DNA from 2 places in the Comamonas sp. HJ-2 genome. Region 2 is predicted to be linked to the other one. Evidence: predicted binding sites of a transcription regulator. Region 2 holds the regulator's gene; the other holds the start of a gene.

Region 1 (8,479 bases), on a different contig from region 2:
AATCGCGGCCTGCGCAAAAATAGGCGGCAGGCTGGCCTGCGCAGCAGCATCCCACATCTGCTGGCGACGGTGACCGGCCAGGCTGCGCAGCGCATCCGCTGCGGCCAGGGCTTCCATATCCGCCTTGTCCAACCGGGCTCGCATGGCCAGATCGCTCACGTCCTTCCACGGAGCCTGCGCAGCTTCACCCTCGATTCGCAGCGCTGCGGCCTTGCCCAGCCTGGCAACCCGGTTCAGCCCCAGGCGCACGGCCGGCTGGGGCTGGGCCACGCCGCGCATGGCTTGCAAAGGAGCTTCGAGCGTGCAATGCCAGTGGCTATGACAGACATCGACGGGCAGCACGCGCACTCCGTGTCGGCGCGCATCCTGCACCAGTTGGGACGGCGAATAAAAACCCATGGGCTGGGCATTGAGCAGCGCCTGCAGAAAGATGGCCGGCTCATGGCGCTTGAGCCAGGCGCTCGCATAGGCCAGCAGCGCAAAGCTGTAGGCATGACTTTCGGGGAAGCCATATTCGCCAAAGCCCAGCATCTGCGCAAAGATGGCCTGAGTGAATTCCAGCTTGTAACCACGCGCCACCATACCGTCGATCAATGGGCGCTCGAACTTGTGTACGCCGCCCTTGCGCTTCCAGGCCGCCATGGAGCGGCGCAGCTCATCAGCCTTGCCGGCCGAAAACTTGGCAGCATCCATGGCGATCTGCATCACCTGCTCCTGGAAAATGGGCACACCCAAGGTACGCTTGAGCGCATTTGCAAGCTCCGGCTTCTCAAGCTTGAGCGGCAGCTTGCGGCGTTCACGCTCACGTGCCAGCAGATAGGGATGGACCATGCCGCCCTGAATCGGGCCGGGGCGCACGATGGCAACCTCGACCACCAAGTCATAGAAAGTGCGCGGCTGCAGGCGCGGCAGCATGCTCATCTGGGCGCGGCTTTCGATCTGGAAAGTACCCACGGTATCGGCCTGGCAAATCATCTCGTAGGTCGCAGCATCCTCCTGCGGAATCTGGTGCAGCCCCCATGGCTCGCCACGCCAGCGGGCACGCTCATTCAAGGCATTGCGCAACATGGTGAGCATGCCCAGGGCCAGCACATCGACCTTGAGCAGGCCCACGACATCGAGATCGTCCTTGTCCCACTGTATGACGGAGCGCTTGGCCATCGTGGCAGGCTCCACGGGCACCAGGCGCGTGAGCTTTCCCTCGGTCAGCACAAAACCGCCCACGTGCTGGCTGAGGTGGCGCGGGCTGTCCTTGAGCTGCCAGGCCAGCTCTATCCAGAGGCGCAGCCGATGCGCGCCCACTGCGCAATTCATTTCGCGTGCCAGCACCTCGGCTTCCTGGAGCTTGCGCTGCCCCCAGTCTTCGGGCAGTGCTTCGGGCGCCTGGTCCTCCTCTGCCGAATCGGCCGCCTCTGCATGCGTCTGTGCTTGCGCCTGGGCATGCTCGCTGAACCAATACTGCCCCTTAGCCAGGGCATCGATCAGATCGGCAGGCAGGCCCAGCGCCTTGCCCACATCGCGCAGCGCGCTACGGCTGCGCCAGCAACTGACCACGGCCGTGAGCGCGGCGCGGTCGCGCCCGTATTTGTCGTAGATGTACTGGATGACCTCTTCACGCCGCGCATGCTCGAAGTCCACATCGATATCGGGCGGCTCGCTGCGCTCCTTGCTGATAAAGCGCTCGAACAGCAGATTGTTGTTTTCCGGATCTACCGCCGTAATGCCCAGGCAGTAGCAGACCGCAGAATTGGCCGCCGATCCGCGCCCCTGGCACAGAATGCCGACGCTGCGCGCATAGCGCACGATGTCATGCACGGTGAGAAAGTACATCTCGTACTTCTGATCCTCGATCAGCGCCAGCTCTTTATGCAGTTGATCGTGCACGTCCTCGGGAATGCCCTGGGGATAGCGTCCCGCCGCGCCATCCCAGGTCAGCCAGGCCAGGGTCTGCGTGGCCGTCATGCCGGGCAGCACGCTCTCCTGAGGATAGTGGTAGCGGATCTCGTCCAGGCTGAAGCTGCAGCGCCCGGCCAGCTCCAGCGTCGCCTCCAGCATGACCCTGGGATAGAGCGAAGCCAGCCGCAGACGCGAGCGCAGATGCCGCTCGGCATTGGGCTGCAGCGCAAAGCCGCATTCGGCCACGGTGCGCCCCAGGCGTATTGCCGTGACCACATCCTGCAGCGGCTTGCGCGAGCGTGCATGCATATGGACATCGCCGCAGGCCAGCAGCGGCAGGCCCAGCGCCGCGCCTGCCTGCTGCAGGGTCTGCAGCCACAGGCTGTCGTCGGGCGCCAGATGCAGCTCCACACCCAGCCACAGGTTATTTGTCGAAAAATGCGCTGCAACGTTTTCCAGAAGAGCGGTTACAGCGATCAAATCCGATGCATTGAGCTGCTCGCGCTGCGGCAGCAGCAGACATTCGCAACCTTGCTGCAGCAGTTGCCAGGGACTGGATTCATCGACCAGATACTCCCCTTTGGCAGCCCGGCTGCGTGCAACGGTGATGAATTCACAGAGATTGCCCCAGCCTTGCAAATCACGCACCAGCACCACGATCCTGAACGAGCCCCAGGCGAATTCGCTGCCATGGATCAAGTGCAAGTCGCAGTCCCGCGCCGCCTCATGGGCCCGCACGGCACCAGCCACCGAACACTCGTCGGTCAGCGCCAGCGCCGCATAGCCCAGGCTTTTGGCCCGGTGCACCAGCTCGGCAGGCGATGAAGCACCGCGCAGAAAACTGAAATTCGAGAGGCAATGCAGCTCGGCATAGGCCAGCGGCCCTCTGCCCATGCCCTGAGCCACGGGGCTGGCCGGTATGGCGACAGGCGGCGGCCCTGCGAGGCGCAGTGCGGCAACGGGCGGCTCGACCAGGATCTGCTCAGCCATACACGCCTTGCGCAAACCAGCTGGCGGGGCTGGCTGTCATGCTCATCAGGTGTTCGCTACGGGCGCGCTCGCGGTAAATCCAGACATGGCCGACCACGGCGTTATAGGCCACGAAATAGTCACGCACGGCCAAGCCGACCGGCGCGCCGGCCTGGGCATCGGCAAACGCATCGCCAGCCGCATCCCACCAGCCGGACTCCAGCCTGTAGGGCCCGGCCTTGAGCTGCAGTGGCCCATGCCATTGGGGACGATTGTCCTGCACGGGCAAGGCCTGGGGCTGGGGCAGCAGCCAGGGCGGCCACAGGGCTTGCCAGGGGTCGGCACAGCCGGGCTGACGGCGTGGCCTGAAGCCGGCTCCCGCCTCGGCCCTGGTGCCGCCTAGCCTCTGGCTCTGCAGCAGCTTCGCCGCAGCTTGCAAGCACTGCATCTGCTCGGGGCGGTGATCGGCCCGCGGCTGCACCATTTGCACGGTCTCCTCGCCCCAGCGGGCGCTCAGGCGTTCCACCCATTCATGCCAGGCCAGACTGTCCGACGGGCTCTGGCCCTGGGCGGCAGGCAGGCAGCTCAGCGGCTCTGCCGCCCAGGCAACCGTCTCCAGCGCCTGCAACTCCAGCATGTCCACGGGGGCGCGCCAGCGCTGCTGACCCAGGTGCTCACGCAACAGGCGCTGCAAATGCGCCATGCCCTGCGTGGGCTGGGCCGTGCGGATGACAAGCGCTTCCCAGGCCGGTAGCTCCTGGCCGTCGATACGACGCAGATCATGGTGCCAGCGCAATCGCAGCGCCAGCACCGCATGGTGACGGGCCTGCAACCAGGACTGCAGCGCGCGCAACAGCGGCTGCGCGGCATGGAGCACGGCATCGGCATGGTGAGCCGGGTAACCCAGGTCGTGGCGCAGCAGGAATTGCTGGGGCAGTTGCAGCCAGTCAAGCGGCTGGGGCAGCAGACCATAGGCCTCGTCGAGCGCACGCAAGGCCTTGGCTCCAATGCGGCGCGACAGCCCCGCGCGCGGCAATGCTCGCACATCGCCCCAGCTGCGGCAACCCAGGCGCAGCAGCACGGAGCTGTGCTGCTCCAGGGCGCTCAGCGTCCATAGCGGCAGCGCATCGGCATGCAGCGATGACTCGGACATGGACAGGGAAACAGGGACGGAGCCGCAAGGCCGGGCCTGCTGCAGCCGCAGCCGTGCCAAAGCCTGCCAGGCCGTGCCGCCCTGGCCGCGCAGCGGCTGCAATGCCGCATCGCCGCCCCCGGACTCCGGGGGGCCAGCCTGACAAGCTTGCGCAAAAGCACTGTCCAGCCGCGCCAGCAAGACCTCGGCTCCGCCCCAAAGACGCTGCACCAGGCTGGTCTCCATGAGCAAGGCGTCTTCGAGCAAGGCCACACGCGGCGAAAACTCCAGCGCCCACCAGCAGGCACTCTCAGCCACCGGGCTTGACTCGCTCAGGCAGGCCAGAGGCCAGGCCATCCAGTGCTCTGCACTGCCCATCTCATGCCTCCGTCATCCAAGGCGAGGCCGTTGCAGGAGCGGCGACTGTCATGCGCCCTTGCATGAGCATGGCAGCCTCCTCGCTCTGGCGCGCATGTCTTTGGGCCTGCGCCTGCAGCACGGGCTGCCAGGCCCACTGCGAAAGCGCGAGCTGTACGGGGCGCTCCAGCAAAGGCCCACGGCGCTTCAGTATCTGTATCCGCAAACCCGGCGCCTGCTGAGCAGCGAAGACTGTCGTAGCTCTCTCCAGTCTCAACCGCAATGCGGCGGGGGAGCTGCGCGACTCGGCCTGCAGCTCCTGCCATAGCCACAGAGGCCGGCCCTGCGAAGCGGCGGCCAGCTGCAAGCGGCGCAGCGTGGACGCGGGAAGTTCGGGCAACCAGGCCAGCACCGCCAGCACATCCCGGCAATGCAGAGCCTGCTCGCAGGCCCAGGCCAGATCCTGGGCACTGCGCCCCGGCTGCACCGCGCACAGCCGCTTGGCGTCAATACCGGCGGCCTGCAATGCCGGGGCAAAAGGCAGATAGGGTGGAGCCACCAGCACCAGTTGGCCCAGCCCTGAATCCGCGCGTGAAGCCGCATGCTGCCGGACACGGGCGGCCAGCGCGGGCAACAGCAAGGCCCACTCCGCATGGCAGTGCGCTGGTTGCTGCAGCTGAATCAAGGCATTGCCGGGCCAGCCGCCGCCCGGCAGCTCGGCATCCAGCGCAGCATGACCGCTGGGCCAGACCTGAGAGCCAACGCCCGCCTGCCAGTCCGTGCCGCGCCAGACACCGGGAATCTGTATGGTGGACAAATGCGGGCTGCCCGCAGCGGGCAGACCCGGCCGCACGCCCTGCTCTGCACCTGTTTGCTGCCGGACAGACTCCGTCATGCCGGGCGGTGAGCCAGGATGGGCCAAGGATGTCATGGGCTGGGTATGCATGCGAAAGCTCTTGATTACTGTACAAATATACAGTTATCCAAGTTTCCGCGCAAAACAAGACCTTAATATCGGCAGCAGATACAGTCGACCCTTGTAGATCGGACGTCGTGCGCTATCAAAAATACTTTTTCAGGATAGCGCAAGCAGACGCAGCAAAGCATGCCGCGCTGCGGCGTGATGCACAGAATTTTGAAGAAATACCGGTTTAGCGCCTGTCAATCAAGCGCCTGCCGCTATCAAACTTGAGGCCAGCCGTCCTGGGCAAAACTCGCAGTCAATGTCCTCAATTGAGCGACTGCCTGTCGGCATTCATGGCCGAGCTGCGGCCTGCCTGCGGCATCAACTGAGCACAGGCCTCGCACCATTCGGCCACGGCGACTTCCAGCGTGGAGCCGCCCTGCCCCAGCGTGGGCCAGCGGCGCAGGCAGTCGTTCATGATGGCCTGCAACTGCCACAGGGCCTCGCGGTTGACCAGGGCCAGCTCACTCATGCCCAAGGCGTCGTCCTTGAAATAGCTCAGCACGTCCAGCTGCTGGCTGGGGTGAGCGCCTGCCTCGGCCAGCTGTTTTTGCAGTTGCGCAAGACTGGCTTCCACGGCCACCGCCGCCTGCGCATCGGGCATTTGCTGCCAGTGCTCGGGAAAGTCGCGCCTGAGTTCGCTCCATTTGCGCAGCGCAGCCTCCAGAGCCGCAATACTGTGGGAGAACTCGGCCTGCAGCGGCGCCAGTGGCTTGCCGGGACTGATTTCGTCGTAGAGCAGCGGCAGAATCAGGTGCACCAGATCGGCCGGATAGCTCTTGTGGTTCATGCGCAGCATGAGCGACAGGCGCTGGCCCGGCATGTCCGTGAATTTCTCGAAGAAGGCCGAGACCACCTCGGCCAGCAACAGCACCTGACCCATGGGCGAAATGGCGTTGCCCTTGATGCCGCGCGGATAGCCGGAACCATCCATGCGCTCATGGTGCTCGAGCACGGCGATTTCCACGGCGCGCGAATACAGTTCGGTACTGCGCACCACCAGCATGGCGGTAACGGAATGCGCGACCAGATGCTTGCGTTCCTCGCCGCTCAAGCGATGGTCCGGGTCGGTCCAGACCGGGTCCATATAGAGCATGCCCACATCGTGCAGCAGCGCGGCCGTGGCCAGCGGCACGCATTCGCGCTCGGTCCAGCCGTTCTTGAGCGCCAGAAAGATCGCCACCAGCGTCATCTGCAGACTGTGCTGGTAGAGGTCACTGCGCTGCTCGCGCATGACGGTGAGCTTGAAGGCAATGGCCTGGGGCAGCAGCAGACTCTTGAGCGGCGCCAGCAGACGCTCGATATCGCCGATGGACGCCACCATGCGATGCAGCAGATCGACCTGTTCGCATTGCTGGCGCGCCAGAGCGACCAGGGATGTCACGTCGACCAGGTCGCCCGTGATCAGGTTGGCATCGATCGGGTCACGCAGCTTGTGCATGACCAGACGGTCATAGAGACGACTGTCAACACGTGTGCCTTTGTCCACCAGTTTCATGCCCTTATCGGTATAGATTGCATCGCCTGTCATGACCTCCGTATGCTCGGCCATATCGGTGACTGCGCGCAAAAAATGTACATCGGTCTCGTGCCCTTGCGCACCAGCGTTCTCACTCATCAAAGCGCTCTGTTTCTGTCTGCTCAATCAAACTCGATTGTTGCAGATTGCAATAATTTGTGGGCCACAATTAAAGCAAAAACAGCTTGCATCGCTTGCCCTATCGACCCCGACAGCTATTAATTCTGCCAATGCTGCAGAAAAAGGCGCAAAAAAAGAACCGCCGCAGCGGTTCTTGCCCGTGAGCGCAGCGCCGCTTATTTCAGCAGCGTCACACCAGTCTTGGACTGGATCTCGTCAAAACTCACGCCATCGGCCAGTTCCACCAGCTTCAGGCCTTCGGGGGTCACGTCCATCACGCCCAGATCGGTGATGATGCGATCTACCACGCCCAGACCCGTCAGCGGCAGGGTGCAGTTGGGCAGAATCTTCAGGTCGGTCGTGCCGTCCTTTTTCTTGGCCACATGTTCCATGAGCACGATGACGCGCTTGACGCCCGCCACCAAGTCCATGGCGCCGCCCATGCCCTTGACCATCTTGCCGGGAATCATCCAGTTGGCCAGATCGCCTTTTTCGGACACCTGCATGGCGCCCAGAATGGACAGATTGATCTTGCCGCCGCGAATCATGGCAAACGACTGATCAGAGCCGAAAATGGCCGAACCGGGAAGCGTGGTCACGGTCTGCTTGCCGGCATTGATCAGATCGGCGTCGACCTGGTCCTCGGTCGGGAAGGGGCCGATGCCCAGCATGCCGTTCTCGGACTGCAGCCACACTTCCTTGTCGCCCGTGTGGTTGGCCACCAGCGTGGGAATGCCGATACCGAGGTTGACGTAGAAGCCGTCTTCGAGTTCTTGGGCCGCGCGCGCGGCCATCTGGTCTTGAGTCCAGGGCATAAGAGCCTCCTGAATAAATCTTGATTGACGTTATTGGTAGTCGCCGGAGTCGATCATGGGCTGCAGGTGCGAAATCACACCATCGAGCAAGTGCAGCAGATCGACGCTCTGGCCGTCTTCGAGCCGTTTGAGGACCATGTCGCGAGCCCCCACCTGGATGCTGGTTTCGCGGTAGCGCACAACGGGGTCGGTTCCCCAGTCGTCGCTCACCATATGCCAGTCCATATCGTCCATTTCGCAGCTCAGCGCGTCCCCCAGCACCACACCCAATCCTCGGGCCAGCAGCAGGTTGTCGGCCGACACCAGGCCACGATCGAGCAGCGGCTGCAGCTGCGCCAGGCCAGAGCGATCCATGCTCCAGTCGCTCAGCCCCAGTTCACGGGCCGCGACCTGGCACACCAGCAAGCGTTCGCGCTCCAGTTGCTCCAGCTCCTGCGCAGCCAGCGCACGAAAGACCGGTACGTCGGCCTGGGCGGCAGCCTCGGGCGAATAGGACGTATCCGCCATGTTTCAGGCTTCGCGCACGGTGCGCTTTTCGATGCGCTTTTCGGGATTGGCGTTGTGCACGATGCGGTGCACATAGATGCCGGGCAGATGGATGTCGTCGGGAGCGATCTCGCCCACTTCCACCAACTCCTCGACCTCCACCACGCAGACCTTGCCGCAGGTGGCTGCCGCAGGGTTGAAGTTGCGCGCCGTCAGGCGGA
Region 2 (8,479 bases):
TCTGCCACGCCAGGCCGGCATCGGTTGCGATTGCGTGACTCATCTGCTTTTCCCTTTTTTCAAAATGAACAAGAGACGCCGCTGCCGGCGTGACAAATGGGACCAAAGGCTCACAATTTGATGCACCGATGCTACACGACGATCGGCCATGAAAAAGCGCCCCACCGCACGAGGGCGATGGGGCGTTGCTTGCATTATGAGAGCGGCCGGGAAGTGGCTGCGCTGCAGTCGAGCATGCTTAAACCGGGCGGTGTACCAGAACCGGAATGCTGCTGTTGACCAGTACGCGCTGGGTCTCGCTGCCCAGCAAAATGCCGGCAATGCCCTTGCGGCCGTGTGATGCCATGCAGATCAGATCGCAGTTACCCTCCTGCGCCTGCTTGATGATGGCCTGATTGATGGAGATATTCGTGACCCGCACCGTCTGGCAGGCCACGCCCTCGGTCTTGGCAATGTCCAGGGCAGCTTGCAACACCTGATCTGCTTCCTTCTGGGCGCTCTTGTCGAACTCTGCAGAGTTGTAGGCGATCAGCGCCTCGGCTCCGTAAATCATGGCTGCGTAATCCGGCATCACATACAGCGCCGTCACCTGTGCGCCTTGTTCCTTAGCCAGTTGTATGCCCGCGCGCAGCGCGGCCTCAGAGAGCTTAGAGCCGTCCGTAGGAATCAAAATGTGCTTGAACATATCCAGCCTCCTTGCGCATAGGTGCGCGTCTTGTTGCCAAATCAATTCGATCGATCACCGAACTCATACTCACACTCCAGGGCTGCTAATGCAACACCTTGAAATGAGTATTCAGACGGTTTCTTGATGGAAATCAAATTCATGAGGTTGCAGGTAAAAGCCGCCTCAAGCCCTTATCCATAAAGCGTTGGAAGCTATCAAAAGCAGACTATCCGAAGGTCTTGCGCAGCCTGCTCTGCGGCTGTTGTCGGTCGGCAGGCTGTCAAAGGAGGCCTGCCTCAGCTCGGTCACAATCGGCTGTATATGACGCAGGGTGGGCGACCGTAATTCAGGTTCGGCAGGTGGCTGCGGTGCGCTCATCTATCGGCATCGCCCTGTATCAAGGTCATGAACGCAGTGCGGTGCACTTGCGCCTCAGCCTTCGTGACCAGATTGAAGGTCAGCTCCATGCGCCGAATGCCGGCAGCCTGCTGCGAACGGCCTCCATGCGCTGAAAGGCATCTATATAAGCCGGTTTGAAGGCAAGCGCTTTCTTGCCTGTAAGGGCCATGGTCAGCAGCGTAAGGCCATCGCGGACGATGCGGTAATCGGGGAGTGTGCGCCCTGCGGACCCAGTGAATTCGGCCGGGGCGTGGAGTCTTTTGAGAGTGCTAATCAGATTTCAACTGCGGCCCTTGCCGTTGGGTTGGGCGTGGGCTCGCCAATCTTGTGCAAGGTGTTGCGGTCGGTATGGGCAAAAGGTTCGCTCTGGCCGGGGATGGTCAGCGTGGTTTCCTGCTCGTACGACCAGGTGCCGTCCGAGTGCTTGGTGATGGTGATGGTATAGGCGTCGGTTCTGAAGGCGTGCTCCAGAAACGGGTTGCTGGAGATGCCGTTGACGGTGGAGCCGCGCTCGGCCCTGAGGGTGAAGCTGGTGGCGTCGGCCGTGGTCTTGCCCGTGGCCATGGCGGTCTGTCCGCGCGGGATGGTCAGGGTCTGGATGATGTTGCCGGTGGCAGGCTCCCACAGCCAGTAACCGACCTGGTCGTGAAAGGTTTCCACATCGTCGGGCTTGACGATGCGTGTGTGGTAGCGCAGGCCATAGAAGAGCTGTGGCCCGTTGGTTTGCGCATCGATGGGCTGGCACTCCATGTGCTCGATAAAGGCCTGCTTTTCGGGGCCGTCAGCCTTGGGGTTGATGTCCAGGCCGCGCTTGCCGGTCCAGATGCCGGCCATGCCGGTGAGGGGGCCAAGGTTGGCCAGGGTATTCACATCGGGCGTGGGCTCGGTGTAGATGTCTTTGGGAAAGTTTTCCATATCGTGTAACGGGCTTTCACTTTGAATCTGTTGAAGCCAGTTTACAAGCCATGGACTGAGGGCTTCTTGACGGCAGTCAAGCTGTCAGGTGCTTTCTTCGGTGGTGAGCGTAAAGCGTGCACTTTCGCCGCGCTGGGCGGCTTCACGCGTGAGGAAGATCAGCACGCGATAGCTGGCACCACGTTCGATGCGAAAGGTGCAGATGTTGTTGTTGGCCGAGCCTTGGCATAGGGGCTGGGCAGAGCCGTCCTTGAAGACGTTCATCTGGCTGGAGGGGTTGTTGGTATTGAGCGTGACGGTCATGCGCTGGAAGGGCCGCGTTTCGAGCCCGTATTGCACGATGCCGTTGCCCGTGATCTGGCCGCTGTAGGAGTTGGTGTAGCCGCCCGGGGTTGTAAAGGCGGCCTGTGCCATGGAGCTGCTGCTGAGATGTAGTGTCATGAGACTGAGCAGGGCAGCAGTTGCAAGCATCGGTTGGAAGCGGGTCATGCAACTCTCCTGAATGTGTTGGACAGGATGGCGCTCCTGGCGCAGCGACGGGTGTCTATGCCGACAGCCAATCCACCATCCTCCACCGCCGCGCCCTAGCGGCAGGAGACATTGCGCCAACTGAATTTGCCGTCGTTAAAGAACTCTGTCCATACCGACATGATGGGAGCCTGACGGTAAGAGAACGTAATCTGGTTAGGGATCTTTGGCCCTAGTGCGGCAGGCTGTCCATCCTTGTCGAAGACCTTGACGATGTAGAGCGTGACGCCTCCGTCCTCGTCAGTGTGCAGGACTACCCGGTAGTCCTTGGTGAAGAGATCCCAGTCGAATTGCTTGGTCACATACGTGTGCAGACGGACAAAAGCGCGGTTCGCGTTCTTGGCGGCAGGATTAACTTTTCTCATGACGACACTCCCTGTTGCTCAACGACTTGCCGCAGGACCTGCGAGCTGACATTTCATTGCATTTGACTGATGTTGTATCAAGAGGATGTAAGGAAGTATGTAGGCACTTACAGATCGCGCTAATGGACAGAGCAGATCTGCTGTGTGAGCTTCTCTGAAGCGCTGGGGAGGTGCTTTGCCGGTGCCGCTGTCATCTTTTCTTGATGAAGTGGCCGTGCTAAGTAACTGAGTGAAAAGATAGATTTTTTTAATGAAATCTATTCTGAGCCGGCATGGGTTTGAGCGTAAAAATTGCCTGATGATGACAATTTTGAGAGAGGCGCATTGAATTTCAGGATGACGATGCTCTGGCCTGAGTCAACGAAAGCAGGGCTGAATCGCCTTGCCTGAATTCCAACAGGCAAGTCATCGGTAGGTGCTCCCGAAATACTAGGCAATGCGGTGGCTGAGCAGCTGGCAAGCGTCCAAAAGCCAGCCTATCCAATCCTTGAGATATGTCACCGTGCAGGCTCAGGGTTCACCGTGGCTCTGGCAAGTCTCGCTCTGCCAGTTGTCTCTCAGGCCGGTCGTCAAACAGTGTTAAACCCTGAACCTATTGGTGATGTAGATTTTGTTTCTGCTGCACTTTTCGGTAAATTGGGCGTAGGAAAATTCTGATTTTGATGTGCAAGTGGCGATCTAGCCTGATGCCCTACTGAATTCAAAAAAAAGCCCATGTCCCACCACCTGCAATACACTTTTGCCTCCCGTCTAGATGCCTGGATCAGGCACATGAAGCTGGCCAAGCCTTGCCATACGCAGCAGATGGCTTATGAGTTGGTGATCGACAGCTGGGTGCAAACCAATGCAGAGCTTGGTGCTTCGCAGGAATTTTTGAAGGCCTTGCGCCGGCGTCGGCTGTGCGAGGAGCATGGCTGGCGGGGGGTGAATACGAGCGTTGCGCACTGGGATCTGGATGATGCACACACTGTGCGGATCTATCTGCACGAAGACGGCTCCATCGTGGTGCAGCAAATGGACTCGCAGAATCTCCAGATTCTGTTCACCTTGCCTGGGCATCGTGAGCGATTGGGAGAAGTATCGGAGCGATGTGCCTAGCAGCCAAAAAAATGCCCGCGCAAGGCGGGCAAGTTTTGGGGTCCTCTCGATCCGGTTCTGCAGCTCACACAGTCAATGCATTTGAATAGTTGGCAGAGGCGCTACTTTGGCCTCAATCGCCGTTTATCGCTCTTGCACTGTTGCTGACGCGTTTGAACGGTTGACAGGTTGCCCCATCGGGTGCGGCCAGCAGCTCCTGACTGGCTGGCCTGCATTTTGCAGCCATGACTTGCAAATCACTTGCCCATCCTGTACCGAGGCAAGCGTGCGACATGCAGGACTGCTATTCGATATTTCTGGCTCCTTAATGTTTGCCGGTGGAGGCGGGCCGGTGTACCAGCACCGGGACATGGCTGTGCGTCAGGACGCGCTGGGTTTCGCTGCCCAGCAAAATTCCGCCAATACCTTTGCGACCGTGTGAGGCCATGCAAATCAGGTCGCACTGCAATTCCTGCGCCTGGTGAACAATGGCTTGGTAAACAGAGGCGTGGGTGACTCGCACAAAGTTGCAGGGTACGCCTTCAGGTCTGGCAATCTGGTCAACGAACTGCAAAGCCGCATCTGCATCGCTGTTGGCACTTCGCTCGAACTCTGTGCTGTTGTAAGTCAGCAGTGCGTCTGCGCCGTAGATGATGGCGCGGTAATCGGGCATGACATAAAGGCCGGTCACCTTGGCGCCTTGTTCACGCGCAAGCAGAACGCCAGCACGCACGGCAGCCTCTGACAGTTTGGTGCCATCGGTGGGAATGAGCAGGTGCTTGAACATGTTCAGCCTCCTGATGCCGGAAGATGTGCCTGAGAATCAATTTATTCCAATATTTCGAGCCGCGCAATGCCTAGTTCTTGAATGCAGCAGAGTTGTAGACAGGAGGTAAGACTCTGTAACGGGGTCGATGGCGTCGAGTTGTCTCATTCCTCGGGCGAAGGGGGAACGCGATTGAGGATTTCGCCAGTGGCCTCTATCTCGAACTGCTGCGGATTGAGCCAGTTGACCTCCTGATGATCGGCAGTTTCAAAGTAAATGGCAGACGGTCGTATGGAGACGCCATGCGGCATGTCAACCTCATCAAAACTCTGATAGACCAGAATCAGGCGCAGGTCTCCATTGGCGTCTTTGGCCTGTATGTGCTGCAAGAGCTTGCGGTAGGCACTCATAAGACGCCCTCATTGACATGTGTATATGAATGTTTCCACTGTCGAAGAGGTGCTGCAATACCCTGATCCGGGTATCCGTTCTGACGCATATTCGCGCCTGACAAGGAGTTTAGAAGGCTGCAAGGCTTGTGCGAAATGCGTTCTGGCGGACAGGCACAGGCAGAACATCAGCAAATAATTTACATGGCAATCCAGATCGTTCGGCGCCAATATAGAGGGCCTGCTCTGGCGACATCGAGTTTTTGCCTATGCACTGCTGGCAGAGTTGTCTGGCGCCATATCTGCCGGCCGATGGGCCAAGAGCGTTGAGGTGGCTTCCTGTTGGATGCAATGGAAGCTTTGTTGCATCGCCTGCAGACCTATCGCGGGTCAGGCTCGGAGCTGCACGAGTGCAGGCAGTCAAACCTCACTGTGCTTTCAGACTTGCGGGGTTGTTTGCTCATGGAGTGCCATACGCTCCAGCGCGGCACAGACATCGGCCATGCGTCCGCAGATCAACAGGCATTCGGGCTGACTGCGCGGCTCACGCTGCACGATCTTGAGAAGTCGTGGAGAAGCTGCTTGCCTAGACTCGTCGGTTATTGGCGATTGCAGCTCTGGTGTCGCTGCAAAAGCCTGAGGACAAAGCGTATTGCTGCCTAGACGACTGCGACCGCGGTTGGCGCGCATGACAGGAATGCTGATCTGCTTCGCCTTTGGGCGATTGCTAGTGAAGGATACAGGTTCTGCAGCGGCTTCGCTTGCATCATCAGAGCAGAAGTTCGGGTTGAGCGACAGCGTGGCAGGCTGCCCTTTAAGGGTCAGGCGTGTCAAAGCCTGCAGTGATGTGGCGAATCCCATTTGGCAACTCCTCTTGATGACCTTGCGGCATGGATAAGGGCAGGATTGCGTTCTTCAGGCAAAGCTCCGCCCAGGGCGAAGCTCAACGGCTTCGCGCCTACCACCTGGGCTTGAGAGGGAAAGAGGCCCGGTGCCTCCGCTGCATAGGCGTAGGGACGCCGTCTGCCCGTTACATGAACATGCTGTTGCGGATAAGGCCTACGGCCAGGCCTTCGATGGCGAATGGCTCTTCAGGATCGACGTGAATGATCTTGTAGTCGGGGTTCTCGGGCAGCAGCTCGATGCCCTGAGGCGTGCGCTTGAAGCGTTTGACGGTCACGTCGTCACCGAGGCGGGCCACCACAATCTGGCCGTTGCGCGCTTCATGCGTAGCCTGTACCGCCAGCAGGTCGCCGTCCATGATGCCCGCGTCACGCATGGACATGCCGCGGACCTTGAGCAGGTAATCGGGCTTGGCGGCAAACAGGCTGGGCTCGACCGAATAGCTCTGATCGATATGTTCCTGGGCCAGAATAGGCGAGCCGGCAGCGACGCGGCCGACCAGGGGAAGCACCAGCGGGGCCAGGGCTGTGAGCGGTAGCGCAAAGCTGGCACCACGTGCCGCATTGATGTTGCGCACGGTATCGGCGCGCAGGCGAATACCGCGCGATGTGCCGCTGACCAGATCTATGACGCCCTTGCGGGCCAGTGCCTGCAAATGCTCTTCTGCAGCATTGGCCGACTTGAAGCCAAAGGTGCTGGCAATCTCGGCCCGGGTAGGGGGCGCACCCGTGCGAGCGATGCTGGACTGGATGAGGTCCAGAATCTGCTGCTGGCGGGGAGTGAGCTTGGGGTGGTCCATGGGCATTCCTTGATCGATCGATGATGAATACTGTGTGTTCATCCAGTACCTGTATTTTTAATCAGTTTGAAGAGGACTGCAAGTGGAACGTGACAAAAATATCGTCATTCTGGGCACCGGTGGCACGATTGCCGGTGTTGCCGAGCAGGCGGGCACCAGTGTGGGCTACCGTGCGGCCCAACTGGGCGTGGCTCAGCTGCTGCAGGCCGTGCCGGACCTGGAGCTCGTTGCTTCTGCGTCGCTGCAGGTGGAGCAGCTGGCGCAGCTGGACAGCAAGGATATGGATCACGCGACCTGGCATGCACTCGCGCTGCGATGTGCCGAGCTGCTCGCTCGTGATGACGTGAGCGGCATCGTGATCACCCATGGCACCGACACGCTGGAGGAAACCGCCTGGTTTCTGCAATGTGTTCTGCACCCGGCAAAGCCCGTGGTACTGACCTGCGCCATGCGCCCGGCCACAGCCATTTCGGCTGACGGCCCCGGCAATCTGCGCGATGCCGTGGCCTGTGCGGCCGACATGCAGGCTGCTGGCCGCGGTGTGCTTGCCGTGGTGGCGGGCCGGGTGTTCAGTGCACGCCAGGTGCGCAAGGTGCATCCTTACCGTGTGGATGCCTTCGATGGCAGTGGTGCCGGCCCGCAGGGCTGGGTGGAAGAGGGGCGGCTGCGCTGGGCAACAGGCGGGCTGCCGGTCGTTGCGGCCAGCTCCACTGCAATCGCTTTACCGCCCGCAGATCACTGGCCCCTGGTGGAGCTGCTGCACAGTCATGCCGGCTGCAACAGTGCCGTAGCGCTGGCGGTGATGCAGGCCTGGTATGCGGCAGGCGTGCGTGCCGTGGTGGTGGTGGGCACGGGCAATGGCACGGTCCATCAGGCATTGGCGCCAGCCCTGGACTGGGCGCAGGCGCAGGGCATGGCTTTGCGCATCACGACCCGGTGCGAGGAGGGGCAGGTGGTGCGGGCCGAGGGAGCGGGGGATGGCCGTGTGAGCAGCCTGCCGGCGGCCAAGGCCAGAATCAGCCTGATGCTGGAGCTGATGGGCTGGCCTCACGCATTGGATTGATGCTCTTATTATGAGAGCGGTCAGCCTGCGTTAATAAAGAGTATTTATGGTGTTTTTACCTGAAGTCCAATGAATGTAGGCGCAGGCAGCTATGAATATTGATGGCTGCAATGCCATCCTTGGTGCAGCTATCCCGCCGGCCGGAAGGCCGGGAGCGCGAGCTTCAAAAACAAAAAAGGCCGGTGAAGACACCGGCCTTTTTTGCCCAGAGATGCCTGGCCGCGAAAGTCGGCAAGGCTCCATGAGCGAGTGATCAGGGCGATCAGGAAGCCAGAGCGGCCAGAGCGCGTTCGGTGATTTCTTCCACGCTGCCTGTGCCGCTGATGGCGCGGTACTTGGGGGCCGCTGCTGCATCGGCCTTGGCCCAGTTGCTGTAGTAGTCCACCAGAGGACGTGTCTGGCTGCTGTAGACGTCCAGGCGCTTCTTGACGGTTTCTTCCTTGTCGTCTTCGCGCTGAACCAGGTCTTCACCGGTCACGTCGTCCTTGCCTTCCACCTTGGGAGGGTTGAACTTGACATGGTAGGTGCGGCCCGAGGCGGGGTGGCTGCGGCGGCCGCTCATGCGTTCGATGATGGCGTCGAAGGGCACATCGATTTCCAGCACATAG

What was found. The regulator LexA, encoded in region 2, represses DNA repair genes until DNA is damaged. The targets are predictions, from matches to a motif close to ACTGTATNNNNATACAGT.
Region 1: imuA (translesion DNA synthesis-associated protein ImuA) is a predicted target of LexA. The motif match lies at 5,317-5,334, and genes of this name have one in related genera.

Annotation. Positions count from the first base shown of each region.
Region 1 covers NZ_JBSIFD010000013.1:112,551-121,029, reverse strand. The annotation lists gene dnaE (DNA polymerase III subunit alpha) at 1-2,886, opposite strand, end outside; gene ACWGXF_RS12555 (DNA polymerase Y subunit UmuC family protein) at 2,879-4,375, opposite strand; gene imuA (translesion DNA synthesis-associated protein ImuA) at 4,377-5,300, opposite strand; gene ACWGXF_RS12545 (HD-GYP domain-containing protein) at 5,584-6,936, opposite strand; gene ACWGXF_RS12540 (3-oxoacid CoA-transferase subunit B) at 7,134-7,772, opposite strand; gene ACWGXF_RS12535 (DUF3806 domain-containing protein) at 7,803-8,279, opposite strand; gene ACWGXF_RS12530 (CoA transferase subunit A) at 8,283-8,479, opposite strand, start outside.
Region 2 covers NZ_JBSIFD010000005.1:153,219-161,697, reverse strand. The annotation lists gene ACWGXF_RS06595 (amidohydrolase family protein) at 1-43, opposite strand, end outside; gene ACWGXF_RS06590 (universal stress protein) at 239-685, opposite strand; gene ACWGXF_RS06585 (Rha family transcriptional regulator) at 1,125-1,340, opposite strand; gene ACWGXF_RS06580 (FABP family protein) at 1,340-1,981, opposite strand; gene ACWGXF_RS06575 (hypothetical protein) at 2,066-2,470, opposite strand; gene ACWGXF_RS06570 (hypothetical protein) at 2,566-2,874, opposite strand; gene ACWGXF_RS06565 (hypothetical protein) at 3,646-3,972, shown strand; gene ACWGXF_RS06560 (universal stress protein) at 4,277-4,738, opposite strand; gene ACWGXF_RS06555 (hypothetical protein) at 4,882-5,127, opposite strand; gene ACWGXF_RS06550 (hypothetical protein) at 5,545-5,967, opposite strand; gene lexA (transcriptional repressor LexA) at 6,137-6,808, opposite strand; gene ACWGXF_RS06540 (asparaginase) at 6,891-7,871, shown strand; gene adk (adenylate kinase) at 8,134-8,479, opposite strand, start outside.